2 linked regions of the Spartinivicinus poritis genome follow. The protein of the gene in region 1 interacts with the protein of each later gene in a pairwise test. Links are inferred from orthologs where the notes say so. Each region holds a gene or a part of one and is shown on either strand. Other genes may lie near its edges.

Evidence for each region.
Region 2: the proteins of uvrD (region 1) and lpdA interact in binary tests that used the Escherichia coli proteins (3 or more experiments, as listed by UniProt). The link is inferred for Spartinivicinus poritis from one-to-one orthologs.

The regions. Positions count from the first base shown.
Region 1 is NZ_JAPMOU010000053.1:14,005-29,123, forward strand. What follows is about bases 188-3,151. They hold uvrD (DNA helicase II), read left to right. Parts: upstream 188-549; coding sequence 550-2,754; downstream 2,755-3,151. Other genes in these bases: hexR (transcriptional regulator HexR), read right to left, coding at 188-298; ORQ98_RS24555 (TRAP transporter substrate-binding protein), read left to right, coding at 3,095-3,151. Also shown: more of hexR, read right to left, coding at 1-187; more of ORQ98_RS24555, read left to right, coding at 3,152-4,213; ORQ98_RS24560 (hypothetical protein), read left to right, coding at 4,329-4,634; ORQ98_RS24565 (polyhydroxyalkanoic acid system family protein), read left to right, coding at 4,667-4,942; ORQ98_RS24570 (TetR/AcrR family transcriptional regulator), read left to right, coding at 5,013-5,657; ORQ98_RS24575 (phasin family protein), read right to left, coding at 5,790-6,218; ORQ98_RS24580 (alpha/beta fold hydrolase), read left to right, coding at 6,628-8,427; phaZ (poly(3-hydroxyalkanoate) depolymerase), read left to right, coding at 8,441-9,523; ORQ98_RS24590 (MaoC family dehydratase), read right to left, coding at 9,541-10,023; ORQ98_RS24595 (hypothetical protein), read left to right, coding at 10,271-11,284; ORQ98_RS24600 (hypothetical protein), read left to right, coding at 11,476-11,772; ORQ98_RS24605 (M16 family metallopeptidase), read right to left, coding at 11,831-14,629. UniProt on the Escherichia coli protein: A helicase with DNA-dependent ATPase activity. Unwinds DNA duplexes with 3'-5' polarity. Translocates on single-stranded DNA with 3'-5' polarity. Initiates unwinding more efficiently from a nicked substrate than double-stranded DNA.
Region 2 is NZ_JAPMOU010000003.1:276,146-291,232, reverse strand. What follows is about bases 4,013-6,944. They hold lpdA (dihydrolipoyl dehydrogenase), read left to right. Parts: upstream 4,013-4,723; coding sequence 4,724-6,166; downstream 6,167-6,944. Other genes in these bases: sucC (ADP-forming succinate--CoA ligase subunit beta), read left to right, coding at 6,370-6,944; odhB (2-oxoglutarate dehydrogenase complex dihydrolipoyllysine-residue succinyltransferase), read left to right, coding at 4,013-4,610. Also shown: ORQ98_RS04300 (2-oxoglutarate dehydrogenase E1 component), read left to right, coding at 472-3,309; more of odhB, read left to right, coding at 3,390-4,012; more of sucC, read left to right, coding at 6,945-7,536; sucD (succinate--CoA ligase subunit alpha), read left to right, coding at 7,539-8,414; ald (alanine dehydrogenase), read left to right, coding at 8,867-9,988; ORQ98_RS04270 (DUF599 domain-containing protein), read left to right, coding at 10,236-10,928; ORQ98_RS04265 (hypothetical protein), read left to right, coding at 11,040-11,756; molecular chaperone HtpG, read left to right, coding at 11,894-13,810; ORQ98_RS04255 (bile acid:sodium symporter family protein), read left to right, coding at 13,965-14,864. UniProt on the Escherichia coli protein: Lipoamide dehydrogenase is a component of the glycine cleavage system as well as of the alpha-ketoacid dehydrogenase complexes.

The sequences.
Region 1 (15,119 bases):
TTGACTTGTAGTCGGCAGGGGAGTCATCTGGGCTAATGGCAAACTGTCCAAAGCTACTACCAGAGGCTAAACACTGTGCAAGTTGTAACTTGAAGTCCTGAAAACCACTACAGCCCACTGCACGACAAAACCGGAGTACCGTTGGTTCGCTTATCTCAGCTTCTGTTGCCAGGTCGGCAATACTGATATGCATTACACGGGCAGGGCTATTAAGTACAAAGTCTGCCACTTTCTGTTCAGATCGACGAAGTTGACTGTAGCACTGCTGGATTTGTTGTAACAGCTGAATAGAAACCATGTGAGGTGAATCTTTGCTGGGCCTATTTGTAGTTATACTACAAAAAATGCATACAAACTATATGGAAATAAGGCTAAGCCAGTCTAACCTGGATATTTTATGGCTATCCAGGGACCTTGTGACTTGTTGAAATGTCTGGTTTAGCATTGCAAGCTAAGGTTGCTCGCCGCTAAACTAGGGCCAAACTCTGACCTAATTAAGCAAGCTTATGCTTAATTTCTGCTCTAACTACTGCCTGACTATAAATCACTATGGATGTATCCCAAACTTTAGACTCATTAAATACTGCTCAGCGTGAAGTAGTTGCTTCACCCATTGGAAATTGTCTGGTGTTGGCTGGTGCAGGTAGTGGTAAAACACGGGTATTAGTGCACCGTATTGCTTGGTTAATTCAAACGGAAGGTATTTCGCCACATGCCATTATGGCCGTGACCTTTACCAATAAAGCGGCAGCAGAAATGCGTAATCGAATTGAATCTTTATTGGGGGTGAGTACCCGCGGAATGTGGGTGGGCACTTTTCATGGGTTAGCTCACCGTTTATTGAGGCTACACTGGCGAGACGCCGGGCTGCCAGAGAACTTCCAAATATTAGATGCTGATGACCAACTGCGTTTAATTAAACGTCTTATGAAGGGCTTAAACTTAGATGAAGCCAAGTGGCCGCCCAAACAAGCTCAGTGGTACATTAATAACCAAAAAGATGAAGGGCGCCGGCCACAAAATATAGAACCTTATGGTGACCCGTTTGAAGTGACAATGCTAAAGGTGTATCAAGCCTATGAAGAAGCTTGTCGCCTATCTGGGATGGTGGATTTTGCCGAGCTGCTACTGCGTGCCCATGAGATATGGCTGCATAAACCAGAAATCTTAAAACACTATCAACAGCGATTCCGCTATTTATTGGTAGATGAGTTTCAAGACACTAATACCATTCAATACGCCTGGTTAAGGGTATTGTCTGGGAATCAAATACCCGTGATGGTGGTGGGTGATGATGATCAGTCTATATACGGCTGGCGTGGTGCAAAAATAGAGAATATCCGACAGTTTGGTAAAGACTTTTCTGATAGCCAGACTATTCGTTTGGAACAAAACTATCGATCAACCAAAACTATCTTGCAGGCAGCCAATGCTTTAATTGCCCATAACCCCAGCCGATTGGGTAAAGAATTATGGACAGAAGGTGCTAAAGGCAATGAAATACAGCTGTATGCTGGGTTCAATGAAGTTGATGAGGCACGCTTTATTGCTCAACGTATTTCCAATTATTTAGAGAACCATAAGGGTAAATATAGTGATATTGCCGTATTGTATCGCTCAAATGCTCAGTCGCGTATTTTAGAAGAAGCCTTATTAAGAGACAGTATTCCCTATCGTATATATGGTGGCTTACGATTTTTTGAACGCGCAGAAATAAAAAATGCTTTGGCTTATTTAAGGCTGTTGGTTAATCGTAATGATGATGGTGCTTTTGAGCGGGTGGTGAACTTACCAACACGTGGTATTGGTAACAAAACCCTGGAGTTTGTGCGTAGTACTGCAAAAGCCAATGACGCTAGTTTATGGCAGGCAGCTGAACAAGTGATTAACCAACGGCTGATATCAGCACGAGCAGCGAATGCATTGTCTGGATTTTTACAGCTCATTAATAATATTGATTCAGCCACTGATGAAATGGATTTGGCAGAGTTAGCTGATCAAGTAATCACTATGAGCGGGTTGATTGAATACCACCAAAAAGAAAAAGGAGAAAAAGGTCGTGCTCGGGTAGAAAACTTAGAAGAACTGGTATCGGCTTGTAAAACCTTTGACCCAGATGACTTTTTTATTGAAGGAGCAGAGCAGCAACCCAGCCCATTAGCTGCTTTTTTAGATCATGCAGCATTAGAAGCAGGTGACACCCAGGCAGATCAATTTGAAGACTGTGTGCAGCTAATGACGTTGCACTCTGCCAAGGGGCTTGAGTTTCCGTTGGTATTTTTAACGGGAATGGAACAAGGTTTATTTCCTCATAAGATATCGCTGGAAGATCCTGATGGCTTAGAGGAAGAACGACGCTTATGCTATGTAGGCATTACCCGTGCAATGGAGCAGTTGTACCTAACTTATGCTGAATCTAGGCGATTGCATGGTCAGGAAAATATAAATAGACCGTCGCGTTTTATAAAAGAAATCCCTGCTGAGTTAGTGAATGAAATACGAATAAATGCGTCTATTACCAGGCCAACTTATACTCGTGTAGCACCTCGTACAGTACAGGTAATAGCGAATAAAAGCCCAATACCTGAAACAGACTTGCAGGTTGGTCAGCGAGTGTTGCATAGTATCTTTGGCGAAGGCACTATTGTAAATTATGAAGGGCAGGGCGCTCAGGCTAGAGTCCAGGTGAATTTTGCCAATGAAGGCGCTAAGTGGCTGGTAGTCGCTTATGCTAAGCTAGAAGTTATTGAATAATTGATAAAAATAACTGCTAACAAAATAAACAACATAAAATAGAACAACAAAGGCGCAGCACTTACTGTTAATGCCCTGTAGGTAAAAAGCTCTAAAACTAAACAGCTGAAGAGTTGTTAAACTTTAAAGCTAAAAGGCAAAAGATAGTGAGCGAGTGCCTTATAACCTTTGACGGTTCAAAAAATATTACCAATGTGGATGAGGCATAGGGCAGGCTAACACCTATATGTAGGTTGGTACTAACAACCGATAAAAAAGTATTCACGCAAGGTATATTTAGAGAAAAATAACACATATTGTTTATGTTGAAGGTTTCACGAATAGATAGGGAGTCATTCATATGAAACGACGCGACTTTGTAACTGCATTAGGTATCGGGGCTGGTGCTGCTGCACTATCTGCCTGTGGCAAAAAAGAGCCTGAAGATTGTACCCAACAAGGCACAGGCGAACAGACAGCTAGCAAAGAAGTTATCCACTGGAAAATGGTAACCACTTGGCCAAAAAACTTTCCTGGACTAGGTACAGCCCCAGAGCGCTTTGCTAAAAATGTCGCGAAAATGAGTAATGGCCGGCTGCAAATAAAAGTACATGGTGCTGGAGAACTGGTTCCTGCCTTGGAAGCATTTAGTGCGGTATCTGCTGGCACTGCACAAATAGGTCATGGCGCTGCTTATTACTGGAAAGGCAAAGAGCCTGCAGCACAGTTTTTTGCTGCTGTCCCTTTTGGTTTAAATGCCCAGGAAATGAATAGTTGGATTCACTATGGGGGTGGCCAACAACTATGGGATGAAGCCTATGAGCAATTTAATCTGAAGCCTTTTGCTGGTGGTAATACCGGAGTACAAATGGCAGGTTGGTTCCGTAAAAAGATTAACTCTTTGGAAGATTTAAAAGGGTTAAAAATGCGTATCCCAGGCTTAGGTGGAGAAGTACTGAAAAAGCTGGGCGGTGTTCCAGTAAATATTCCGGGAGGGGAATTATTTACGGCACTACAAACAGGTACTATTGATGCTACGGAGTGGGTAGGTCCATACAATGATTTGGCATTTGGGCTCTATAAAGCAGCAAAATATTATTATTACCCTGGTTGGCACGAGCCAGGTACGACCCTTGAAGTTATTGTGAATAAAAAAGCACTTCAAGAGCTGCCTGAAGACTTACAAGCTATCGTTGAGCAAGCAATTAGAGCATCTAACCAGGATATGCTGGATGAGTATACGGCACGTAATAACCAGGCACTTAATACTTTAGTGAATGAACATAAAGTTGAGCTGTTGAAGTTACCAGAAGATGTACTGAAACAGTTACATGCAGTATCGAATGAAGTCGTTCAGGAAGTGGCCAATACCAATGAGATGACTAAGAAAGTATATGAATCTTTCACTAAATTTGCTGAACAATCTCGGGCTTATCATATGATTTCCGAACAGGCCTTCTACGAAACCCGCACGCTATAAATATTTTCCTATTCAACTGTCTTCTGTATTAAAACCTGTGGCGGAAGCTACAGGTTTGCCTTTTATAGTGAACTCCTGGTATACATTCCTGTAAAAGAGCAAAGAGGCATCCCTTTTGACTGATCAACATGACACAAACCTGGAAGACCTTCAGCGTTACCACCAGTTATTAGAAGAAACGTTGGCTTCCAGTTCTCAACAGGAGTTGATTCAACTCATTCATTTACTTGGGTCAACTATTGGCCATGTTCGCCATTATCAAACCCAGGAGCAAAAAGAAGCGGAAGCTAGGCAGCGAATATTGTTAACTCAGCAGGTACAGCAACAAAACTCGGAAGGGTTTGCTACTATGCAAGCAGTTACTTTGGCGGGTATTAAAGAAGTGTTGTCTGCGCTTCAAGTGTTAAAGCAGCAATCGTAAACAGAATGTAAAAATGAGTTGTGATAAGTAATATGTCGAAGATTAATATTCAAAGAGATCACGGTACTTCAAAAGACAAGGCGAAAGATGCCGTGCAAAAAATTGCTGAAGAGTTACAGCAAAGCATGGGTGCCACTTATGAATGGCAACAGGATACTCTGTTATTCAAGCAAACAGGTGCTAAAGGCAAAATTGTAGTCGATGACCAAAAAGTCGATATTAGTGTTGAATTAGGCTTGTTGATGAAGCCATTAAAAGGCACCATTGAGCAACAGATTAGTCAACGATTGGATAAATTAATCGGTTAGGTCGGTATTTACACCCTCACCCCAGCCCTCTCCCGGAGGGAGAGGGTGTTAGGTAGCATAAAATTGTTATATGAAAACACGAGAAAGGATTCTCTCAACGAGCCTGCAATTATTTAATGATTTTGGTGAGCCCAATATCACCACCATAGACATTTCCAATGAAATGGAAATTAGCCCAGGCAACCTTTACTATCACTTTCAGGGTAAGGATGCCATTATTCTTGAGCTTTACCTGCGTTTTGAGCATGATTTAATTGAGTTATTAGAATCTCCTTCACGAAATAAACTGGCAGTAGATGACTACTGGTTATACTTACATATTATTTTTGAGACTATCCAAAATTATCGTTTCCTTTATCGGGATTTGTCCAACTTACTGGCTAAGTATAAAAAAATTCAAGCTCGCTTTAATCGACTGATAAGTCGTAAAAAGCAAATGTTTATTGAAATATGCCAAAGTCTAAAAAGATCAGATTTATTAATGGCAACAGAGGAGGAAATAGAAGCTCTGGCGGATAATGCAGTGGTAATTGCTACCTTTTGGTTAAATTATCAGGTTATGCGTCATAAAAATGCATACGACAGTAGCTATATCAGTCAAGGTATCTACCAAGTGATGACATTAATTGCTCCTTATCTGGTTGCTGAACAAAAAGTGCATGTACAGACTATCAGTCGAATGTATAAAGAGAAGGGAAATTTTTTACAGGATTAAAAATAATCTATAAAACGTTGTCATTAAATAGACATCTTGTTGCAGTATCTTATTTATAGCCGCTATTAAAAATAAAAAAGGCAGGGGATAACCCCTGCAAAATGATGTGCGTTTACCAGGATAGGTGTGTAACTAGGCTGAAACAGCCTTCTTAGTGGTACTGCTACTGCGGCTAGCACTGGTAGCCGGCTTTTTGTCGGATGCCAGTGCTTTTACTGCATCACTAAGCTCTTCAATCTGATGAGATAATTCCTTCAACTCGTCTTTGGTGGTTGTTGGAAAAATCTCTCTCAGTTGATTAATTCTGTTTTCCAGCTTATCAGTCGTTTTAGACTTGAGTTTTTCTTTCATCTCGTCCATACGATGTTGGGTACGCGCTTGTACCTCTTCGCCATCTTTTACAAGTGTTTCAAAAAATCTAATTCCTTCCTGCCCAAGCTTTTCATACTGAGCATAAGCTCCCAAGCCCGCGAGCCAGATTTTATGAGCAGATTCTCGGATGTTAGATAATAAGCTTTTTTCCTTCTCTTCAGATTTATCAGCCGTTTTTACATCTGACATATTGCTATTCCTCTTAGTATGGCATTACAGGAAGCGAGCGAGACAACTCACCCTTTGGAACATACCTGTTCCCTACACGCCCGTTAACATGATTCAAGCCTAGCAGTGAAAATTAGAATGAACATACTAACTTTGCTGTTTAAAATGACCTTGAGGTGGAGTTTATTTTTAAGTAAAAAATATTCTAATTAATGCAGGCTTATATAACCCACTTTCAATATTTTTATTGCGAAAAGCAATTTTTGCTGAAGCATTTTGTTATTAACCAGATAATTTGAGGAACAACAACTTGCTTTAGTACAAACTTAAATCTCTTAGCAAATTATTCATTATAGATGAATAAACTGGTAAGAATTGAGATGTAACCAAGGTTGGTGTGTATTTACAGTATATAAGGAATTTTGCGTCAATGAGTGAAGCCATAATAAAAGATATTAATGAGCGCATTGCCAAGCTCAGTGAAACAATCAAGAAGCTGGATAATAGTGATCAAGCTGTTGCAGAGCAGCTACGCCATATCTTATCACAGGGCTTAGACGTTACTAATCGAGAAAAAGGAGAGAAATCGGGAGCAGAGGCATCATCGGTAGCGAATCCTGCGATGGGTTTTAATCGAAAAGATTTATGGTCTACAGCGGGAACCATCGTTAAGCATGCGGTAGTGAACCCTGCAGCAAGTTTGAAACAGGCTGTTGGTTTTAGTAAAGACATATCTCAAGTGGTATTAGGAAAGTATGAAGAGCCTAATACAAAAGGTGATCGCCGTTTTAAAGATCCTACATGGAAAGAAAACCCGATTTATCGGCGTTACTTGCAGGCATATTACATATGGCGACAACGCTTGCAAGATTGGGTTGATGAAACGGATATGAGTAAGGAAGATAGCCGGAGGGCAAAGTTTATTATTTCCTTGCTTACAGATGCATTGTCACCTTCTAATACACTACTTAATCCTGAAGTGATTAAACGATTATTTGAAACAGGCGGCACTAGTTTAGAAAAAGGCTTAGTGCACTTGCTGGAAGATATTAAAACTAATGGAGGAATGCCCTCACAAGTTAAACAAGGCGTATTTAAAGTCGGTGATAACTTGGGCTTATCAGAGGGCTCGGTAGTTTTTCGTAATGAAATATTAGAGCTGATTCAATACAAACCAGCGACAGCAAAAGTATTTGCTATGCCTGTGTTAGTTATTCCGCCACAAATAAATAAGTTTTATGCATTTGATATGACGCCAGATAAAAGCTTTGTTCATTTCTGCGTCAAATCTGGAATGCAGACCTTTATTATCAGTTGGCGCAACCCTATGCCAGAACATCGGCACTGGGGGCTAGAGCAGTATATTCTGGCAACTAATGAAGCTGTAAGTGCTGTGCAAGAGATAACAGCAAGTGAAAGAATTAATTTAGTTGGTGCTTGCTCTGGTGGTATTACTTCAGCGACGTTAGCGGGCTATTTGGCTGCTCAAGGTAGTGATACAATAAATACCATTACCCAGTTAGTTAGTGTGTTAGATACCAATATCGATTCAGACGTTGCATTATTTGCTACTGATAAGACGCTGGAAATCGCTAGAAAAACCTCAGAAAAGCAAGGAGTCTTAGAAGGCAAAGATATGGCAAAAGCATTTGCCTGGTTAAGGCCCAATGACTTAATTTGGAATTATTGGGTTAATAATTATTTACTAGGTAAGGAGCCGCCTGCTTTTGATGTACTGTATTGGAACAACGATACTACCCGCTTACCAGCAAAATTACACAGTGACTTTATTGATTTATATAAACAAAATCCTCTGACTTTACCTGGTGTATTAAAAATTGGCGGGCATGCTATTAATTTAAAACAAGTGATATGCGACAGTTATGCTGTAGCTGGTATAAATGATCATATAACGCTTTGGGATGCGTGTTATCGTTCAAGTCAGTTAATGGGAGGTAAATGCGAGTTTATTTTAAGTAACAGTGGTCATATTCAAAGTATTTTGAATCCACCAGGTAATCCAAAGGCTAATTTTTACACCAATAATGAAGTGTCAACTGATCCTTTGTTATGGAAGCAAGGTGCTGTAGCCAATAAAGGTAGTTGGTGGAGTCACTGGCAAAAATGGCTATGCAGTCGCTCTGGCGAGCAAAAGCCAGCTGCAAAAGAGCTTGGTAGTAAGCAGCATCCACCAATGGAGGCTGCACCAGGGCTTTATGTCCATGACTAAGTAGGGGTAATCGTTGGAAACTACATTCTCAACCAATATCCGCGAACCCATGCGGGTTCGCTTTAAAACCCTGGATATTGATGGGCAGATCTTACGGGTTGCTATTCGTCCTGGTAGCTCGGATATTTTACCATTATTAGTATTTAATGGTATTGGAGCAAATCTGGAGCTAATCAAACCCTTTGCAGATGAGTTGGAAGGGGTTGAAGTTATTGCGTTTGATGCACCAGGCACTGGTGGCTCTTCTACACCTAAATTGCCTTATCGATTTCCAGGGTTAGTAAGGTTGGTCAGTAAAATGCTGGATGAATTAAATTACGGCCAGGTGAATATATTAGGAGTATCCTGGGGAGGAGCACTTGCTCAGCAATTTGCTTATGATCATCCTTATCGTTGTAATCGATTAGTGTTAGCCGCTACATCGATGGGAAGTGTAGCCATTCCAGCGAAATTAACAGTATTACTTAAAATGGCCAGTCCCCGCCGTTATGTGCAATCTAGTTATATGGAGAAAATAGCTGCTAGCATTTATGGTGGGGCATTTCGTCGCAACTCACGTTTAATAAAAAACCATTCTTTAAAGATACGTTCGCCCAGTGGTATAGGCTATTATTATCAGATTCTAGCTGGTGCAGGCTGGACCAGTTTTCATTGGTTACATCAAATTAAGCAGCCTACTTTAATTCTTGCTGGAGATGATGATCCAATTATTCCATTAGCTAATGCAAAATTAATGGCACGTTTAATTCCAAACTCGGAGCTTAGGGTAATAAGATGTGGTCATTTATTTTTATTAACAAGAACAAAGGAAATCGCACCAATAGTAATTGATTTTTTGAATGATAATAAGAATCGCCTGACTAACCCAGAGAGAGCTAAAGTAGCAACTATCATCACTGCACCTGAAATGTCTACAGAACCTGATAACATAACTGAGTTGAAAGAGCAGTCAGTTAAAGATTCTAAGCAGATAGAGGTGGTCAGGAAAAGTAAAGTCAGTAGTGCAAGTACTGACAATTCAATAAAAGAGCAAATGACGAAAACACTAAAAGCAGATCCAGGAGGTACAACAGCTGAAAATAAGCCTCCTGACTAGCTTAACAGAATAGAGTTTTATAGATAAATAAGCCTGAATACAACTTCTGCAACACATGCGGGTTTATCTTGGCCTTCTATTTCTACAGTAATTTTTTGCTTTAATTGAATAGTTTTAGGGTCTTTCAAATCAGCCGAAATCAACTGTCGGCTGGCTCTGACCTTTGAATCAACTAATACTGGTGCTGTGAAACGGACTTTATCCAGACCATAATTAACCATTAACGCAAGGTTATTAAATGCTTCAGGTATCTTGCTTTTTACAGTTTGAGATAAGTGAGTGACTAATGACAAAGTAAGGAAGCCATGGGCAATGGTTTTTTTAAAAGGAGAGTGTTTTGCGGACTTTTCAGGATCTACATGAATAAACTGGTTGTCTAAAGTGGCATCAGCAAACTTATTAATACGCTCTTGGTTGATTAATAGCCAATCACCAACACCATCTTCTATTCCTTCATTTGCTTTAAATATTTCTAATGCGAGTTCGGCATTGCTAGCCATAAAAGTGAGTCCTTAGTTTTGGATAAAACACATGTTAATATAAAAACTGTTGGCTATACTGCTGGTAACTTTCATTGTTTTGTTTTACAGATTTTTACTATACTGCTTTAGCTTTTAGATTGCTAAGTACAACAGGTTATTTCGTGGGAAATATATCTTACATATACAGCAACTAAAAGTCATTTGTTACATATATAATATTACAGTTTATTTTAATCTTTTGTTGAGGTAGGCATGGAGGCCAGCCGTGCTAACAACCAGAATTGATCAATATCAAGCGGCCATTAAAAAGTCTTATGACTATTTAACTAACCGGCTTTCTCCTGAAATGATTCATGCGGGAGAAGTAGACTTATCATCAATTTATAAATACCCCACGTTACTCCTATTAGCAGGGAAACAGCCACAATGCGAGCATTTTATTGAAGCAATTAAGCAATATTATTTTAAAGAAGATGGAGACTTTCTTACTTACCCAGAGTTGAAGTCTGTAAATACAATCTTAGATAGCTATCAGCCTTATATGAATGGCTGGTTAGCTATTGCTGCACATAAACTAGAGCGATTTGATATAAGTATTCATGCATATGAGTTTCTGCATAACTTCTTAAACCCTAAACTAGGGGGCTACAGTAATGGCTGCAAAAAAACTAAAGGAAGCTTACAAGTAGACCTATTTACTACAGCTCACTTAGGCCGTGTTAGTTTATGTATTGGTGGTATTGATATGGCTGTTAAAGCTGCGGACTGCATTGTTCATGGCTTAAAGATGCAACCATATTCTGACCGACTGCTGTTTAAAATGGATACTGATGGTCACTTAGTTAACAGCTTTAATGAAGATGAAGCATCTTTTTACTGTGTTAATAAAGCAGAAAAAAAGCAACTTTATTTTTTATTAGGCTATCCGGCTGCTTTTTTACTGGATATTTATCAGGCAACAGCCGAAGAGCATTATCTTGATTATGCACTTGATTTATTAGGCTTCGCCTGTGGCTGTCATGGTATTCAAGAAAGTTTATTTAGCCATAAAGTGGCTTGGGCTGCAGCAAAAGCTACCCGTTTGACAGGTGATCTTGTGTATTCTGAGTTTGCACTGTCTATTTTAGATTACATTATTGAAAACCAAAGTAACACGGGCTGTTGGCATGAAACGGAAGCAGACTACTTTATGCTGGATCAAACCACTGAAATAGCAATTTGGATAAGTTCGGTTATAACAGAGCTAGCATTATTTGACACATATAATTCAGCTAAATGAAATTATAGGGACTAACAGTTTTTAGTATGCTGTTCATGTTGTGTCTAATAAATATACAAATTCTGGTGAAAACTACTCCACATAAACTGATTAGCTGGTAGAGGTAGAGAGTTGATAATGTGGTGGTTGGCTATGGCTAAATCTTTGCTTATATAAAATACTGCATCAGTAGTAGTGTAAGGAGTTGCTGAGTGAAAAGTGATGATTTTTGCCTTTGCATAGAGGAGTGTTGTAGTAACGAAACTGATAAAACGTTGCAATATATTGTACAATACGAGCCTCTGTTGAAAGAAAACTATCCATTATATGCTTTAAACGAACAGGTTGATTATTTCAGCTGGGCTTGCTTTACAGTTAGATCGGCTATTCGTTTATTGACTTTCTATAACCTTCCTGCAGAACATTTTGAGGAGGTGCTATTGTTAAGCTTGAAGTCAATAGATAAGTCTTCGTTGAGGCTGTTTAATCAAGCAGAAATGATAGTTTAAAGATAATACCCAGTAGTTTACTGACCACTGGGTATTCATCACTGCTATTTAATAATTTTTATATAGGCTTACCATTTTTATCCAGCTTGGTTACTTTTCCTAGCTTGAGTTTGTTAATGGTTGGCTCTATTTTCTTTAGATCACCAATAACCACCCAAGTTAATTTATTTGGCTTAAGCAGTTCTTGAGAAACTTGTTGTACATCTTTTAGTGAGATATCGCTTACAAGCTTATCAAAGTTATACAACTGCTCAAGTGGACGGTTTACTGCTAGTAGTCCAGTAATTGCTGATAGTAACGCACCATTGGTCTCATAAGCGCCTGCTTTGCTTCGCAACCAGTTATCTTTGACTTTTTTTAGCTCTTCAGCTGAAGCTGGCTTTTTAGAAATATACTGCTGTACTTCCTTTTGTAGCTCTTTCAGTGCAGGAGAGGTTTTATCGGTTTGTACAGAGGCGTACATGATGAACGGTCGTTGTCCAACAGCGCTATTTAGCTTGCTATAAGCACCATAAGACCAATGTTTATCTTCACGCAAATTCATATTCAGTCGAGCACTAAACTGACCGCCTAAAATTGTATTTGCAATATTTAGGGTTAATGAGCGTTCATCTTGAGAAGATGGCAATAGTTGCCCGGCAATAATGGTTGATTGAATTGCATCAGGTTTATCGACCAAGTAAATTTGGGTATCTTGGCTATTAGCGGCTTCAACCAGGTTTTTAGCTGGAGTTGGTGTTTTAGGTGCTTGCCATTTACCTAGTTGTTTCTCTAATAATGGTTTCAGCTCTTCCATATCAATATCGCCAACAACGACAAGTTGGGCATTATCTGGACGAATCCACTGCTTATGGAATTTGGCTAAATCACCTGTATTCAGTTGAGTAATGGACTCTTCAGTACCAGAACCTGTCCATGGTGTACTATAGGCATGATCTACACCATACAATAGTTGTGGCAATACACGTAGAGCGGTACTGAAAGGCCTAGCTTTTTCTTGAGCAATACTATCTAGCCAGTTTGAACGAAGTCGGTCAAAGTCAGTAGCTCGAAACGCAGGGTTTTGAATAACATCGGCAGCCAAAGCAATACTTTTTTCGATGTTGTCTTTGAGTGCACTTAAAGAAATCGAAGAACTATCAACCGATGAGCCAACATTAATACCTGCACCTAATTTACTTAAGGCTTTATCAAGAGCAATGCTATCTTTACTTTTAGTGCCTTCTTTCATCATTGCCAAGGTAAAATTAGCAGTGCCTGGTGAGTGTTGTGCATCTGCTGCATAACCTGCATCAAATACCCACTCCATTTCTACTGTGGAAGTACCTGGTCGGCTTGCCAAGAGAACTTTCAAACCATTGCTTAAAGTAATTTGGTTTACTTCTGGCAGCTTGAACGGTTTAACTTCCCCTACTCCAGGTACTGTACTACGGTCTACGGTTGACTTGATTTTGCTTAATTTGGGTGTTGGCTCTACTTCAACAATGACATTACCTTTAGTAAGCCACTGCTTCATTACCCTGCGAATATCTTTTGGTGATGTATTTTTTTGATATTCATAGGATTTTAAATAAAAGCCAGGGTCGTTGGCGTAAAACTCACCTGCAGCCAGAATATCTGATTTACCACCAAAGCCTCCTACTCGCTCTAACTGTCGAATAAAGCTAGCAGCTTGCTGTGTTTTGACCAGGGCTAGCTCGTCTAAGGTAGGCCCATCATTTTGTAAATGTGATAAATCTTCTTTAATTGCATTTTCTAATTTAGCTAGTGAAACACCTGGCTTAGCATCAGCCATGATAAATAGTTGACCTGCTAACTGTCTGCTATGGTTAAATACACTAACTGACGATGCTATTTTATCATCGTGAACTAATCGCTTATAAAGGCGTGATTGTTTTCCAGAAGCAAGTAGGTCGGCAACTAAAGACATTTGTTCTGCTTGCTTGGTCCCTGTTGCAGGGGTATTCCAGACCATAATCAGGCGTGACTGTGGCACTCGGTCAGTCATACTGAAGCGTTTGTTTTCAGTTAAAGGTGCTATCCAGCTGTGGGCTTTAGTGACAGAAGGGCCGGGAGGAATATCACCAAAATATTTTAATGCTTTAGACTTTGCAGTGGTTACATCTATATCACCAGAAAGCACTAAAATAGCATTGTTAGGGCCGTAGTATTGCTTAAACCACGCTTTTACGTCTTCAAGGCTTGCAGCATTCAAATCTTCCATTGAGCCAATGGTTTCCCATGAGTAAGGGTGTCCTGTTGGAAAACTGGCTTTGGTAATTAACTCCCATACTTTACCATAGGGCTGGTTTTCACCTTGACGTTTTTCATTTTGTACTACACCGCGCTGTTCATCTAACTTGGCTTTAGTAATACTCCCAAGGAAGTGTCCCATACGGTCAGACTCCATCCATAAGGCCATGTCAAGTGCATTAGTTGGCACTGTTTCAAAGTAATTGGTTCGGTCGCTATTTGTGGTGCCGTTTTGATCAGTGGCTCCAGCCTTTTCAAATGGTTCAAAGAACTCGCCTTTATAATTTTCAGAGCCTTGAAACATTAGGTGTTCAAATAAATGAGCGAAACCTGTCTTACCTGGTACCTCATCTTTTGAGCCCACTTTGTACCAAACATTCACTGCAACAACAGGTGCTTTCCGGTCCTCATGAACAATAACGGTTAATCCGTTGGGTAAAGTAAACTTTTCATATTGAATAGTAGGTAAGCTAATGGTTTGGCTATAGCCTTTGGCAGGAGTACTTGCCGTTGTTGTTATGGCATAACCACTGCCAAGTAGTGCGCAAACCGATAAAGCCAACAGCGAGCGGCGAAGTTGTACCATATTTGACCTCTGTTTCATCCTATGGTGGCCTATGGGTTTGTTAACCACCTTGTGATTTCTGCAAACTGGCAAAAAATTACGTTGCTTAACTAGCTATTGTCAAATTAATAAATAGTAATGTTTCACACTAAGCTGTGGTGCTTGTTTTTTGAACAACTAATTGCCAATCAATAACTGTGATGTTATTGACAATAGGAAGAAGGTTTTGATCCAAAAATCGTTCGCTTTGGTATGTTAGTTTTTGCATTCTGATGGGTAAAGTTGCACTGGCTCCCCTTGGAATGTTCTAGGTTTGACTTAAGTCTTTGTGTTTGCAGGTTTGCCAATAGTGTTATGAAGTGCGAAAGCGTCTTACATTATTTCAAGCAAATTTTTTCTCGCGTAGTCTATGACAACTTAATAAATTGTTAAGTAAAAGGTTTGTTTAGGAAAGGTAAATAGAGTCGGCTTTTTCGCTTTACTGATCATTAACTGATATCTGCAATAGTCTCGCTAAAATATTACGATA
Region 2 (15,087 bases), on another replicon or contig:
TACTAAATGCTTTTGGTAATAGGTATAAAACCCAAAGCGTCAGTTGGTTGAGTATTTCCGACAGGTGCCCTACATGCAAGGTTAACTGTATTGCAGTGCATAATGCACTTATAAATGTACTTGTAAGAATGTGCTTATATAGAGTGCGTTTATAAGAGCGTCTTTTTAAAGATAGGCTTTTAAAAAGGTGCTTTGAATTTTATGTATTGTCATGCAACTGAATAGCCGGAGCTGGTAGATTGTGTTTAATTTTCGTTTAAATACAACTGCCGTAATGCCCCGGTTTTTGTGTGAGTGTTAGAACCGAAATATAACGAGTCTGTTTGTCGGCCTATCTGGTAAAGCAGCTTAAGCTTATTTGGTCAACAAGTAATAAGCTGTTTAGCCCTAGATAAAAGCAGTTTTGCTTGATCGGGGGTGAAAACCTGACAAAACTTGCCGGATAGCTGTCTTACTCATGGGGTAATAAGAATGCAAGAAGGTGTCATGCACCAGATGTGGCGGACGGCGCATATATCTGGTGGCAATGCAGCTTATGTAGAAGAGTTATACGAGCAATTTTTGCGTGATCCAAATGCCATCCCAGAAGAGTGGCGTGATTATTTTGAAAAATTGCCACAAATTGAAGGCGTCAGTGCTCAAGATGTTTCGCATGCAACAATTCGAGAACACTTCCAGCTACTAGCCAAACAACGATCTACCTCCCATGTAATGGCACCGGTTTCCGTTACTTCTGAACATGAGAAAAAACAAGTTCAGGTAATGGAGTTGATTGAGTCATTCCGTCAACGGGGTCACCAGAATTCCAAGCTTGACCCCCTAAATCTTCAGCAGCGTCAGCAAGTCCCAGATTTAACTTTGGAACATCATGGGCTTAATCAAGCTGATTTAGACACCGTATTTCAAACAGTTTCCCTCTCTTTCGGTAAAGACGAAGCCACTCTTAAAGAGATCTGGCAAGGTTTAAAAAACACTTACTGCTCTACCATTGGTGCTGAGTTTATGCACATAGTGGATTCAGAAGAGCGTCGCTGGTTTGAGCAGCGCTTAGAGTCCAATCGAGCCCATCCAACGATTAGCAAAGAATCCAAACTGCATTTATTAGAGCGACTATCAGCTGCAGAAGGCTTAGAAAAATATTTAGGCACTAAATACCCAGGGACTAAACGCTTTGGTCTGGAAGGGGGCGAAAGCTTAGTGCCAATGGTTGATGAACTCATTCAACGGGCCGGCTCCTATGGTGCCAAAGAAATGGTTATTGGCATGGCCCATCGGGGTCGCTTGAATTTATTAGTGAATATCCTGGGTAAAAACCCCGCTGATTTATTTGATGAGTTTGAAGGGAAAAAACTCCAGGATGAAGGCTCAGGTGATGTGAAATACCATCAAGGCTTTTCATCTAATGTGATGACGCCTGGTGGTGAAATTCACTTGGCGATGGCATTTAACCCATCTCACCTGGAAATTGTTTCACCTGTCGTTGAAGGTTCGGTAAGGGCGCGTCAAGATCGTCGTAATGATGTTAATCGTGATTTAGTGGTACCTATTAATCTTCATGGTGATGCAGCATTTGCTGGTCAGGGTGTGGTAATGGAAACCCTGCAAATGTCGCAAACCCGGGCTTATAAGACAGGCGGTACCATCCATATTATTGTTAACAACCAGGTTGGTTTTACCACCAGTCGTCAGGATGATGCCCGCTCAACAGAATATTGCACTGATGTCGCTAAAATCGTTGAGGCGCCAATTCTGCATGTGAACGGCGATGATCCAGAAGCCGTATTATTTGTCACTCGTCTGGCTTTAGACTACCGGATGCAGTTTAAAAAAGATGTGGTCATTGACCTGGTTTGTTATCGCCGTCGTGGCCACAATGAGGCGGATGAGCCTTCTGGTACACAGCCGTTGATGTACCAAGTTATTAAAAGTCAACCAACCACGCGTACTTTGTATGCAGAGCGCCTGATTAAAGAAGGGACGTTGACTGCCGAAGAGGACAAGCAGATATTCGAAGGCTATCGCACCGCATTGGATAATGGCCAGCATGTTGTGAAAAGCCTGGTAAAAGAGCCTAACAAAGAGCTGTTTGTTGATTGGGCACCCTATATCGGTCATGAGTGGACTGCAAAACATGACACTCGGGTTGATGTTAATGTACTGCAAGAGTTGGCTAATAAATTACACGATATTCCTGACGGGGTTGTTGTTCAGCGCCAGGTAGGGAAAATCATTGAAGACCGCCGCAAAATGGCAGCGGGTGCTTTACCCATCAACTGGGGTTTTGCGGAAACTATGGCTTATGCCACGCTATTGCATCAGGACAATCCCATTCGGATTACGGGTCAGGATGTAGGTCGTGGTACTTTCTCTCACCGTCATGCGGTATTGCATAATCAAAAAGACGGTGAAGCTTATATTCCACTAAAAAATCTTGCCGAAGATCAGCCAGCCTTTGATATTTATGATTCATTCTTATCAGAAGAAGCGGTGCTGGCATTTGAGTATGGCTATGCAACCACTACCCCAAATGCACTAGTCATTTGGGAAGCACAATTTGGTGATTTTGCTAATGGTGCTCAGGTGGTTATTGATCAATTTATTACCAGTGGTGAGCACAAATGGGGACGATTGTGTGGGTTAACCATGCTCTTGCCCCATGGTTATGAAGGACAGGGTCCTGAGCACTCATCAGCTCGGTTAGAACGTTATTTGCAGTTATGTGCGGAACATAATGTACAGGTTTGTGTACCCACAACCCCTGCACAAGTGTTCCATATGCTTAGACGACAAGTGTTGCGTCCGCTGCGTAAACCGCTGATTGCTTTAACACCCAAAAGTTTGCTTCGCCATAAACTTGCTGTTTCAACCTTAGAAGAACTGGCAGAAGGTAGCTTCCATACGGTATTACCAGAAGTGGATGATATTGAGCCAGCTAACGTTAAGCGTTTAATTATGTGTAGTGGTAAGGTTTATTACGACTTACTGCAAAAGCGTCGTGCAGAAAATCTTAACGATGCAGCAATTATACGTATTGAACAACTTTACCCATTCCCCCACGAAGATTTGGAAGCTGTGTTTGCACAGTACCCAAATTTAGAGCGTGTGGTGTGGTGTCAGGAAGAGCCTATGAACCAGGGGGCTTGGTACTCTAGCCAGCATCATATGCGCCGGGTGATAGCAGAACATCCTAACAAGCAGCTGTATTTAGAATATGCAGGTCGGGAAGCCTCTGCAGCCCCTGCCTGTGGCTATATGTCAGTGCATGTGGAAGAGCAGCAAAAGCTGGTAGATGACGCTTTCACTATTTAATGATTGAAGGGCGTGTAACAGCGCCTTATTTAAAGATTGGGTAACAAGCAGTAAACATTAAAGGTTTTTAAGGAAACAACATGGCCACTGAAATAAAAGCACCTACTTTCCCTGAATCGGTTGCTGACGGCACCGTCGCCACTTGGCACAAAAAAGTGGGAGAAGCCTGCAGCCGCGACGAATTATTAGTAGATATTGAAACTGATAAAGTGGTTTTAGAAGTCGTTGCACCTGCTGATGGTGTGTTAAAAGAAATTGTCGCTGCTGAAGGCGATGTGGTTGAAAGTGAAGCGATTATTGGCGTATTTGAAGAAGGCGCTGCCGCATCTGCAGCGCCAGCCGCAGAAACTGCACCGGCTGCAGAAGCAGCAGTACCAGCCGCTAGTCAGGTAGCCGAAGGTGACGCTATTTTAAGCCCAGCTGCTCGTCGAATTGCTGATGAACATGGCCTTGACCCCAGTGCAATTAAAGGCACAGGTAAAGGTGGTCGAGTCACTAAAGAAGATGCGTTAGCGCATGCTAAGCAAGCAGGGCAGTCAGCGCCAGCCGCTGCGCCTCAACCAGCCGCGGCACAAGCACCGGTTGCTAGTGGTGGCCCTCGTGAAGAAAAACGCGTACCCATGAGCCGTTTACGTGCGCGTGTAGCAGAGCGTTTAGTCCAAGCCCAGCAAACTGCAGCGATGTTAACAACGTTTAACGAAGTTAACATGAAGCCTATTATGGACTTGCGCAACAAGTACAAAGATGTGTTTGAAAAGTCGCATAATGGCACTCGCTTAGGTTTTATGTCATTTTTCGTCAAGGCTGCCGTGGAAGCGCTGAAGCGTTATCCAGCCGTAAATGCCTCTATTGACGGTAATGATATTGTTTACCACGGCTATCAAGATGTCGGTGTCGCTGTTTCGTCTGATCGTGGTCTGGTCGTGCCTGTCTTACGTAATGCTGAAAATATGGGGCTGGCTGAAGTTGAAGCGAAAATTCGTGAGTATGGCTTAAAAGCGCGCGATGGCAAGCTATCGATTGATGAAATGACTGGTGGTACTTTCACTATTTCTAACGGCGGTGTATTTGGTTCACTTATTTCTACCCCTATTTTGAACCCACCACAAACTGCTATTTTAGGCATGCACAAAATTCAAGAGCGGCCAATGGCAGTGAATGGCAAAGTAGAAATACTACCGATGATGTACTTAGCCCTGTCTTATGACCATCGTTTACTTGATGGTAAAGAAGCAGTGACTTTCTTAGTCGCTATCAAGGAAATGCTGGAAGATCCTGCTCGTATTTTACTGGAAATCTAAGCACCTAATTTATTCTCAGAATAATGAGGTTGCTGCATCGCTCTTTTAACTAATTAAATGCAGCAACCTCCAGGTTTATTTGCCAAGCGCAAAATTGATTTAGGACATTGAACATGGCTCAAAAATTTGATGTTGTGGTAGTTGGTGCAGGCCCTGCTGGTTATGTTGCTGCTATTCGTGCTGCACAATTGGGTTTAAAAACGGCTTGTATTGAAAAGTGGATTGGTAAAGACGGTAAAGTGGCTTTAGGCGGCACTTGCCTTAATGTCGGCTGTATTCCTTCAAAAGCCTTATTAGATAGTTCCCATAAATACGAAGAAGCAAAAGACCATTTTAAAGTGCATGGCATCAGTGTAGGCAACGTTGATATTGATGTCCCTGCCATGATTAAGCGTAAAGACCAGATTGTTAAAAATTTAACGGGTGGTGTCGCAGGTTTATTTAAAGCTAATGGCGTCACGGCTTACGAAGGTGCTGGTAAAGTACTGGCAGGTAAGCAAGTGGAAGTGACTAAGCATGACGGCAGTGTTGAGCTATTGAATGCTGAAAATATTATTATTGCTACCGGTTCTAGTCCAATTGAAATTCCACCAACGCCATTAACGGAAGGGTTAATTGTTGACTCAACAGGTGCCCTAGAATTCCAAGAAGTGCCTAAACGTTTAGGTGTCATTGGTGCAGGTGTAATTGGTTTAGAGTTAGGTAGTGTTTGGGGCCGATTGGGTGCTGAAGTGATCGTACTTGAAGCGATGGATACCTTCTTGGCTGCAGCTGACCAGCAAATTGCCAAAGAAGCGGCCAAGATTTTCAAAAAGCAAAAGCTAGACATTCGCTTAAACTGCCGAGTAACAGGCTCTGAAGTTCGTGGTAAAGAAGTCGCGGTTAAATACACTGATGAGAAAGGCGAAGAGTGCGAAGAAATTTTCGATAAAGTCATCGTTGCCGTAGGCCGTCGTCCTTACACTGAAAATCTGTTAGCAGATGACTCTGGTGTTAAGATGGACGAGCGCGGCTTTATTTTTGTTGACGACCAGTGTCGTACAGAAGTGCCTGGTGTTTATGCAGTGGGTGACGTAGTGCGTGGTCCAATGTTAGCCCATAAAGGCTCAGAAGAGGGCATTATGGTAGCTGAATTAATTGCTGGCCAGGCTGCTCAAATGAACTACGATTTAATTCCTTCTGTTATTTATACTCACCCAGAAGTGGCTTGGGTCGGTAAAACTGAAGAAGAAGTGAAAGCGTCTGGCGAACCCTACAAAGTGGGTACTTTCCCATTTGCTGCCAGTGGTCGTGCGATGGCTGCTAACGATACAGCAGGTACCGTGAAAGTGATTGCCCACGAAAAAACTGATCGTATCTTAGGCGTTCACGTTGTTGGACCAAGCGCAGCTGAGCTGGTGCAACAGGGTGCTATTGCTATGGAGTTCGGCTCTAGTGCAGAGGACTTGGGCTTAACTGTATTCTCACATCCAACCTTATCTGAAGCATTGCATGAAGCTGCATTAGCGGTTGATGGCCATGCTATTCACATCGCCAATAAAAAGCGTCGTAAGTAATTAGGTTTGGTAGCTCGGTTTTCATAAAGCCAAGCTGCCTTTTTGCTATAGCAATGCGAATTTAGGCTACTCTAAATGTCGATTGCTATAGTTTTTAATGGGGTTAACAGAGCTTTAGCATTTACATTATGTAAATGACATAGAGTACTGTTGATTGAGTTAAGTGCAACTCGAATTACAGCACAACAAACGGTAGAAGAAGCATGAATCTTCATGAGTATCAGGCGAAGCAATTATTTGCTGAGTATGGCCTGCCTGTCTCCAAAGGCTATGCGGTAGATACCCCCGAAGCAGCTGCTGAAGCCGCTGATAAAATCGGTGGTGACAAGTGGGTGGTGAAAGCGCAAGTTCACGCAGGTGGACGCGGTAAAGCCGGCGGCGTTAAGCTGGTTAGCTCTAAAGACGAAGTAAAAGCCTTTGCAGCTAATTGGTTAGGTAAGAACTTAGTCACTTACCAAACAGACGAAAAAGGCCAGCCAGTCAGTAAAATTTTGGTTGAGTCTTGCACTGATATTGATCAGGAACTGTATTTAGGCGCAGTAGTTGACCGCTCAACTCGCCGTATTGTTTTCATGGCTTCCACTGAAGGTGGCGTAGAGATTGAGAAAGTTGCTGAAGAAACCCCAGAAAAAATTCTGAAGGCAATTATTGACCCATTAGTGGGTGCGCAGCCTTATCAAGCCCGTGAAATTGCTTTCCAATTGGGTTTAAATCCAGCCCAAATTAAGCAGTTCACCAAAATCTTTTTAGGCTTGGCGAAACTATTCCAAGACTACGATTTAGCGCTGCTTGAAATTAACCCGCTGGTTATTACCTCTGAAGGTAACCTGCACTGCTTAGATGGCAAAATTAATATCGATGGTAATGCTATGTACCGTCAGCCTAAGCTAAAAGAAATGCACGACCCTTCACAGGAAGATGCCCGTGAAGCCCATGCCGCTTCTTGGGAGCTTAACTATGTTGCATTAGATGGCAACATTGGTTGTATGGTTAATGGTGCTGGTCTGGCGATGGGTACCATGGACATCGTTAAACTACACGGTGGAGCCCCAGCTAACTTCCTAGACGTGGGTGGTGGTGCTACTGAAGAGCGGGTTGCTGAAGCATTCAAAATTATCTTGTCTGACGATAATGTAAAAGCGGTTTTAGTGAATATTTTTGGCGGTATTGTACGTTGTGACCTGATCGCTGACGGTATTATTGGCGCAGTTAAAGATGTTGGTGTCAGCGTGCCAGTTGTCGTGCGCCTTGAAGGTAACAATGCTGAGTTAGGTGCTAAGCGCCTGGCTGAGAGTGGCCTGGATATTATTGCTGCTACCAGCCTGACCGATGCTGCTCAGCAAGTAGTTAAAGCCGCGGAGGGTAAATAATAATGAGTATCTTAATTAATAAAGGCACTAAAGTTATTTGCCAAGGTTTTACAGGTTCTCAGGGGACTTTCCACTCAGAACAAGCCATTGAATACGGCACTAACATGGTTGGTGGAGTGACTCCTGGTAAAGGTGGTCAAACTCACTTAGGCCTGCCTGTTTTCAATACCGTTAAAGAAGCCGTTGAGCAAACGGGAGCAGAAGCTTCTGTTATTTATGTACCAGCGCCTTTCTGTAAAGACTCTATTTTGGAAGCGGCTAATGCTGGGATCAAACTGATCGTTTGTATTACTGAAGGTATTCCAACGTTAGATATGTTGGATGCCAAAGTAAAATGCGACGAGTTAGGTGCACGCTTAATCGGCCCTAACTGCCCAGGTGTCATCACTCCGGGTGAATGTAAGATCGGTATTATGCCAGGTCATATTCATAAGCCAGGTAAAGTGGGTATTGTTTCTCGCTCTGGTACTTTGACTTATGAAGCGGTTAAACAAACTACTGATCATGGCTTTGGTCAATCTACTTGTGTCGGTATTGGTGGTGATCCAATCCCAGGCAGCAACTTTATCGACATTTTAGAAATGTTCGAAAAAGACCCACAAACTGAAGCGATTGTGATGATTGGTGAAATCGGTGGTACCGCTGAAGAAGAAGCGGCTGCCTACATTAAAGCCAATGTTACTAAGCCAGTGGTTTCTTACATTGCAGGTGTCACTGCACCTCCAGGAAAGCGGATGGGCCACGCTGGTGCGATCATTTCTGGTGGTAAAGGTACCGCTGACGAGAAGTTTGCTGCATTAGAAGATGCTGGCGTTAAAACCGTTCGCAGCTTGGCTGAGATTGGGGATGCATTAGCAGAACTCACTGGCTGGAAATAAATACGCTTCACGAATGCACTTTAGGGGGTGTTGTCTGCACAACTCACCCTAGTCACCTATGTATTATAGGCTCCTAGGGCTTCGTTGTTTGACGGCCTACCCTAAAGCACCTTCGTTTTGCGTATTGATTTAAGCACAATCATAAAAAAAGCAGTCTTTTTAGGCTGCTTTTTTTGTGGCTGTAATGAATAGATGTTATTTCTTTTAATGATATTATTTTTAGATAAATAAACTAATTAAAGCTAAAATTTGAAGTGAAATTCTGTAAATCTGTCGCTATACTGAGCAAATAGTCCTGCATACCCTTCGCCGGGTATGTATAAACTTTCTAAATAAAATCGCTGCAAGCCAATGGATGCCCCGCATCCGCTTTGTAGCAGTATGCAAATAATTTATACCTAAAAAGGGTATAACGAAGTAGTAACCATTATAACGATAGGGGGTCTGTTGCTATGTTAATTGGTGTACCTAAAGAGATTAAAAACCACGAATATCGGGTTGGTCTGACACCGGCAGCGGTTAAAGAATTAGTTAACCATAACCACCAAGTGTTTATTGAAACCACAGCTGGTGATGGCGTTGGTTTTTCTGATGCTGATTATCAAGCAGTAGGCGCTACTATCCTGGATACAGCAGAAGCTGTATTTGAAAAAGCAGAAATGATTGTGAAGGTGAAAGAACCTCAAGCAGTCGAAAGAAAGCGTTTGACTGAAAAACATACGTTATTTACTTACCTTCACTTGGCTCCTGATGTACCACAAACAGAAGACTTAATTGCTTCTGGCGCTACTTGCATTGCCTATGAAACCGTGACTGATGCGGCTGGACGTTTACCTCTGTTAGCACCAATGTCTGAGGTGGCTGGACGGATGTCTATTCAAGCGGGTGCTCACTGTTTAGAAAAGTACCGCGGTGGTCGTGGTGTTTTATTAGCTGGTGTACCGGGTGTAGAGCCTGCCAAGGTTGTTGTATTGGGTGGTGGTGTTGTTGGTAAGAATGCTACTGCTATGGCGGTTGGCTTGGGCGCTGATGTCGTAGTTCTGGATAAGTCAGTTGATGTATTACGTCAGTTGGATCTGGTGTATGGCAATCGAATTAAAACGGTTTATTCAACTGAGCAAGCGATTACTGATCATGTATTGAGTGCTGACCTGGTGATTGGTGGTATTTTGATTCCTGGTGCTGCAGCACCTAAGTTGATTACTCGCGAACACATTAAAGCCATGAAACCTGGTGCGGCGATTGTTGATGTTGCGATTGACCAAGGTGGCTGTGTGGAAACGTCCAAGCCAACGACCCATGCTGATCCAATTTATATTGTGGACGATATAGTCCATTACTGTGTGGCTAATATGCCAGGTGCAGTGGCTCGTACATCAACAATGGCTTTAAACAATGCCACCTTACCTTTCGTCATTGAACTGGCTAATAAAGGTGCCAAGCAAGCGATGGCAGAAAATCCTCACTTATTGAATGGCTTGAATGTTTGTCGTGGCAAGGTGACTTGTGAAAGCGTTTCAGTGGCCCAAGGGTTAGGCTATGTGCCTGCTTCTGAAATGCTGAGTGTTTTATAGATAGACTTTTCGATTTCCGGTTGTTTGTTACCCCGACTTGCCGCAACGTTTGTTGCGGCTTTTTTTTGCCTTTTATTTTTTTATTGTTGGTAGTTTGCCTGCAATAAGACTGCAATAGTTAATGGTTACTTTTCTTGTCGTTGGGATTTCTGCTTATTTACCCGAAAGTTGTTATTAGGTAGTTATAGAAACTGAAAGCTGTTATCGAGCGCAGCACTGGTTTTTTGTAGTAATACTGAGGTATGGCATGTTTGGGCAGTGGTTGGATGTGTTGGCAGTGGCTTGGTTTTTCTGTTGTTGGACTGGCTACAGTTGGTTTGCCTGGTATTATGGCAAGGTGACCCCTTGTTTAGCCTCGGTGTTGCATCTTTACCGGGAAGATTGGATGAGGCGAGTGCTGAGTAGAGAAAACCTCATAGCCGATACCAGTATTATTGCCAATTTAGAGCGTAATGTGTCTTTTTTTGCATCAACAGCCATTTTAATTGTGGCTGGCTTAGTCACTACCTTAGCTGCAACAGATGAGGCGATTGGCTTTTTAAGTAATATGCCGCTGGTGTCTTCTACTTCCCTGCAGTTATGGGAATACAAAATTCTGATTATGATCATTATTTTTGTCTACGCATTTTTCTCTTTTACCTGGAGTTTGCGGCAGTACAATTTCAGCTCAGTACTGATTGGCAGTGCCCCGCGGCAAGATGAAAATGATGTATCAGAGCAGGAGCGAGACAGCTTTGCGATTCGGTCAGCCAGAGTATTATCTATGGCTGGCAATCAGTTTAACTATGGGCTTCGCTCTTTCTACTTTGGCTTAGCCACCCTGGCTTGGTTTATAACACCCTGGTTGTATATGGTTGCAACCACCATTGTTGTGTTGGTGCTCTATCAACGAGAGTTTCACTCTTCCGTATTAAAAACCATGCTCTATACCGAGAAATAATGGCTGTTTCTAACTCTAGTCAGTAAAAAAACAACAGTTTATCGGCAAGTATTTGTTAATTGAGTGGGTGTTCGCTAATCTTTGCCCTTTTTTGAAATTGATTGGTAAAGTATGGCGTTTGCATTGCTGGCTCTGGGGCTTGCTTTATTTGTGAGTGGGGGAGGCTACTTTTTTTGGCTTGCCTATCAGCGGCACTCAATCTTAGGTGTTTTGTGTATTGTGCCGCCTGTTGCTGTTTGGCTTGGGCTTCGTCACTGGGAGCAGGCTCGGTTTGCTTGGTTGACTCAGTTAATTGGAGTGGTTAGTTGCTGTTGTGGGTTAACAGTCGTTAAACATGAGCATCCAGATATTTGGCAGCATTGGTCTGATCGCACTTATACGGTTGTATTTCAGACGGTGTTTCAGTTGAGGCAGCTGCCTGTCAAAGAGCAGTACCAAACGTTACTTGCTCAGTTTGAGAAAAATCCTACTGAGCAGCAATTAGCTGGTTTATTAGCAGGAGAGCCGTTTAATCCCAACCAGGTTATTTATACCAATGAGCAGCTGGTATTTAACCAGTTGGGGAAAGCTAACGACTTGCCTGAAATGTCGCTTAGTATTAATTTACCTAAGAAGCATTGGCTGTTGCTTCATCGTCAGGGGGAGCTGAACTTGGTCGACGCACCTTTTGCCGTAAGCTGGTACAGCAATACTAAAGATAATGCCGCTTGGGAAGAGCTGGTAGGTATTAAGCGGCTTAAACTGATACGCTTTAATAATCATCAATTGGCTTTTGACCTGCAACTTGATGATATCAGTCAGCTATTTGGCTATGCAGAATATCGCTAGCAAATCTCTTTTCCTTTTTTAGTTATTGAAAAATCCATAACTATCCCCATTTAGCCATTAACTAAGTCATTTACTAACAGCTGGTAGAGTCCTGTTAGTAATTATCTTTTGTATGGTAAAAATAGGTAATAGTCAGCATGACAGTGGAAACTAAAAAAGAAACGTTAGGCTTTCAAACTGAAGTAAAGCAGCTGCTTCACTTGATGATTCATTCGCTTTACTCCAATAAGGAAATTTTTCTTCGTGAGCTGATTTCTAATGCTTCCGATGCAGCTGATAAATTGCGCTTTGAGGCGTTATCCAATGCCGATCTGTATGAGGGTGACTCTGATCTGAAAGTGCGGGTGAGCTACGACAAAGAGGCTAAGACCGTTACCATTAGTGATAATGGTATTGGTATGACCCGCGAAGAGGTGATTGAAAACCTGGGAACAATCGCTAAGTCTGGTACCGCTCAGTTTCTTAAGTCATTAACGGGTGATCAGCAAAAAGATGCTCAGTTAATTGGTCAATTTGGGGTTGGTTTTTACTCTGCTTTTATTGTTGCGGATAAAGTGACTTTGGTGACCCGACGTGCTGGCGATCAAGCTGGGGTATGCTGGGAGTCGGCTGGGGAAGGTGAGTTCACTATTGAAGAAGTCGAAAAAGCGGCTCGTGGTACGGAAGTAACCTTGCATTTAAAGCCGGAAGAAACCGATTTTGCTGATGGCTATCGGTTACGCAGTGTGATTCGTAAATACTCTGACCATATTGCTATCCCTGTGGTGATGAAAGAAGAAGCAGCGCCAACAGGTGATGAAGAAAAAGATCAAGAAAAGGCTAAAGAAGAGCCAAAAGACGAAACGATCAATACCGCTAAGGCAATGTGGACTCGCCCTCGTACAGACATCTCGGATGAGGAGTACAAAGAGTTTTATAAGCATATCAGCCATGACTTTGGTGAGCCGTTAGCATGGAGTCACAATAAGGTTGAGGGTAAGCTAGACTACACTAGCCTTTTATATATTCCTACCAACCCGCCATTTGATATGTGGAACCGGGAAGCCCAGCATGGCCTGAAGCTTTATGTACAACGGGTTTATATCATGGATGAGGCGGAACAGTTCTTACCGCTGTATCTACGGTTTGTTAAAGGTGTGCTGGATACTAACGATCTACCATTGAACGTATCTCGTGAAATTCTACAAAAAGACAGCAAAATTGATTCTATCCGCAGCGCCTTGAGTAAGCGGGTACTGGATATGCTGGAAAAGCTGGCGAAAAAAGATGCAGAAAAATATGCTACTTTCTGGAAAGCTTTTGGCCAGGTATTAAAAGAAGGCCCGGCAGAAGATTTCACTAATCGTGAAAAAATTGCCAAGCTGTTGCGTTTTAGCACTACTCACACCAATAAAGCTGAGCAAGACCAGTCACTAGAAGACTACGTAAGCCGGATGAAAGAGGGGCAGGACAAGGTATACTTCATTACGGGTGAATCGTTTAATGCAGCTAGCAATAGTCCTCATTTAGAAGTCTTCCGTAAAAAAGGCTTGGAAGTCTTGATACTGCACGATCGTATTGATGAGTGGTTAATGCAGCAACTAGGTGAGTTTGATGGTAAGCAGCTAGTCGATGTGGCTAAAGGTGAGCTTGACTTAGGCAAGCTGGATACTGAAGAAGAGAAAAAAGTTCATGAAGAAGTTGCTAAGGAAAAAGCTGACCTAGTTGAAAAAGTAAAAGAAGCCTTGGGTGATAAAGTTGCTGAAGTGAGAATATCTCATCGTTTAACTGACTCGCCTGCTTGTTTGGTTGTTGGTCAGTACGATATGGGGGCGCAAATGCGTCGGGTATTGGAAGCGGCTGGCCAAGCAGTACCTGAAACCAAGCCTACCTTTGAAATCAACCCTGACCACCCACTGGTTGAAAAGTTACATAATGAAGCCGATGTGGATCGCTTTAATGATTTAACAGAGGTTCTGTTTGATCAAGCGAACTTAGCAGCAGGCGGTCATTTAGATGATCCCGCTCAGTATGTGCATAAGCTAAATAAACTGTTGTTGGAGCTATCTAATTAGTTAGCAGTAATTTAATAAAAAACGGCCCTTATGAGGGCCGTTTTTTTGTCAACGTGAAAAGATAATTGGCTAAAACCGTAGTAATAATAAAAAACAAACTATCCTATAAAATTGCAAGTTTAAATAACTGTTAAGTCCTATTAAGGGTAGCTATATGGAAGTAGATTTCTTAACTCAGGTGGTGTTACCGCTATCGCTCTTCTTGATCATGTTAGGGATGGGGCTATCTCTAACAGCGGCAGATTTTACCCATGTACTCAAAGACCCAAAGGCAGTTGCTATTGGTGTTGTATGCCAAATGATAATGCTACCTGTGATGGGGTTTGTGGTAGCCAAAGTCTTCAGTTTATCGCCAGAGTTAGCTGTAGGGTTGATGATACTGGCGTTTTGTCCCGGTGGGGCAACATCAAATATGATCACCTATTTGTCTCGCGGTGATGTAGCACTATCCATTAGTTTGACTGCTGTTGTCAGTCTAGTAACCCCCTTTACCATTCCATTGCTTACTGCATTTATGATGACGATGCTAATGGATCAGTCACAGGCATTTTCAATTCCCATTGTTAAAACCATTTTACAGCTTATTGTCATATCTATTGTGCCTGTGGCTATTGGTATGATTATTCATAATAAATTTCCAGTTTTTTCGGCACGGGCTGAGAAGCCTGTGAAAGTATTTTCAGTGTTGATTCTATTTATAATTATTGCCGGCATTGTGGCGAAAAACTGGGACAATATGGCAGGTTTTTTTGTGCAAACAGGTGCTGCCAGTTTAAGTTTAAATATATTAACTCTGACACTAGGTTATTGGACTGCAAAGCTTTGCCGACTAGAGAAGCGGGAAGCAATCTCTATTGGTATAGAGGTTGGAATTCAAAATGGTACATTAGCGCTTTTGGTTGCAGGCACTTTACTGGGTAATACGGTAATGACCATTCCGGCGGTAACATATAGTTTACTGATGTTTATTACTGGAGGCGTATTCGGTTGGTTGGTTAATCAGCGTTCGAAATGGGGCATTAATGAGCCCATCGATTTTAAAAGGAGTTCATAAAAGGGCACCTGTAATTTTTAAAATAATAAATATCAGCTTAAATAGACTCTTCGCAATTAATTTTTGGGGATCATTGTTTTTAAAAAAGTAAGGGGTCTGTTATGCCATTGAAAGAGTAATGTTGTCTATTTAATGTTTTTTTGTGAGTAAATCTGGCGACATGTAGGGTAATTATTCTTTTTAGTTATTAATGGCTGCTTTGTGATTCCAGTAACACTCTAAA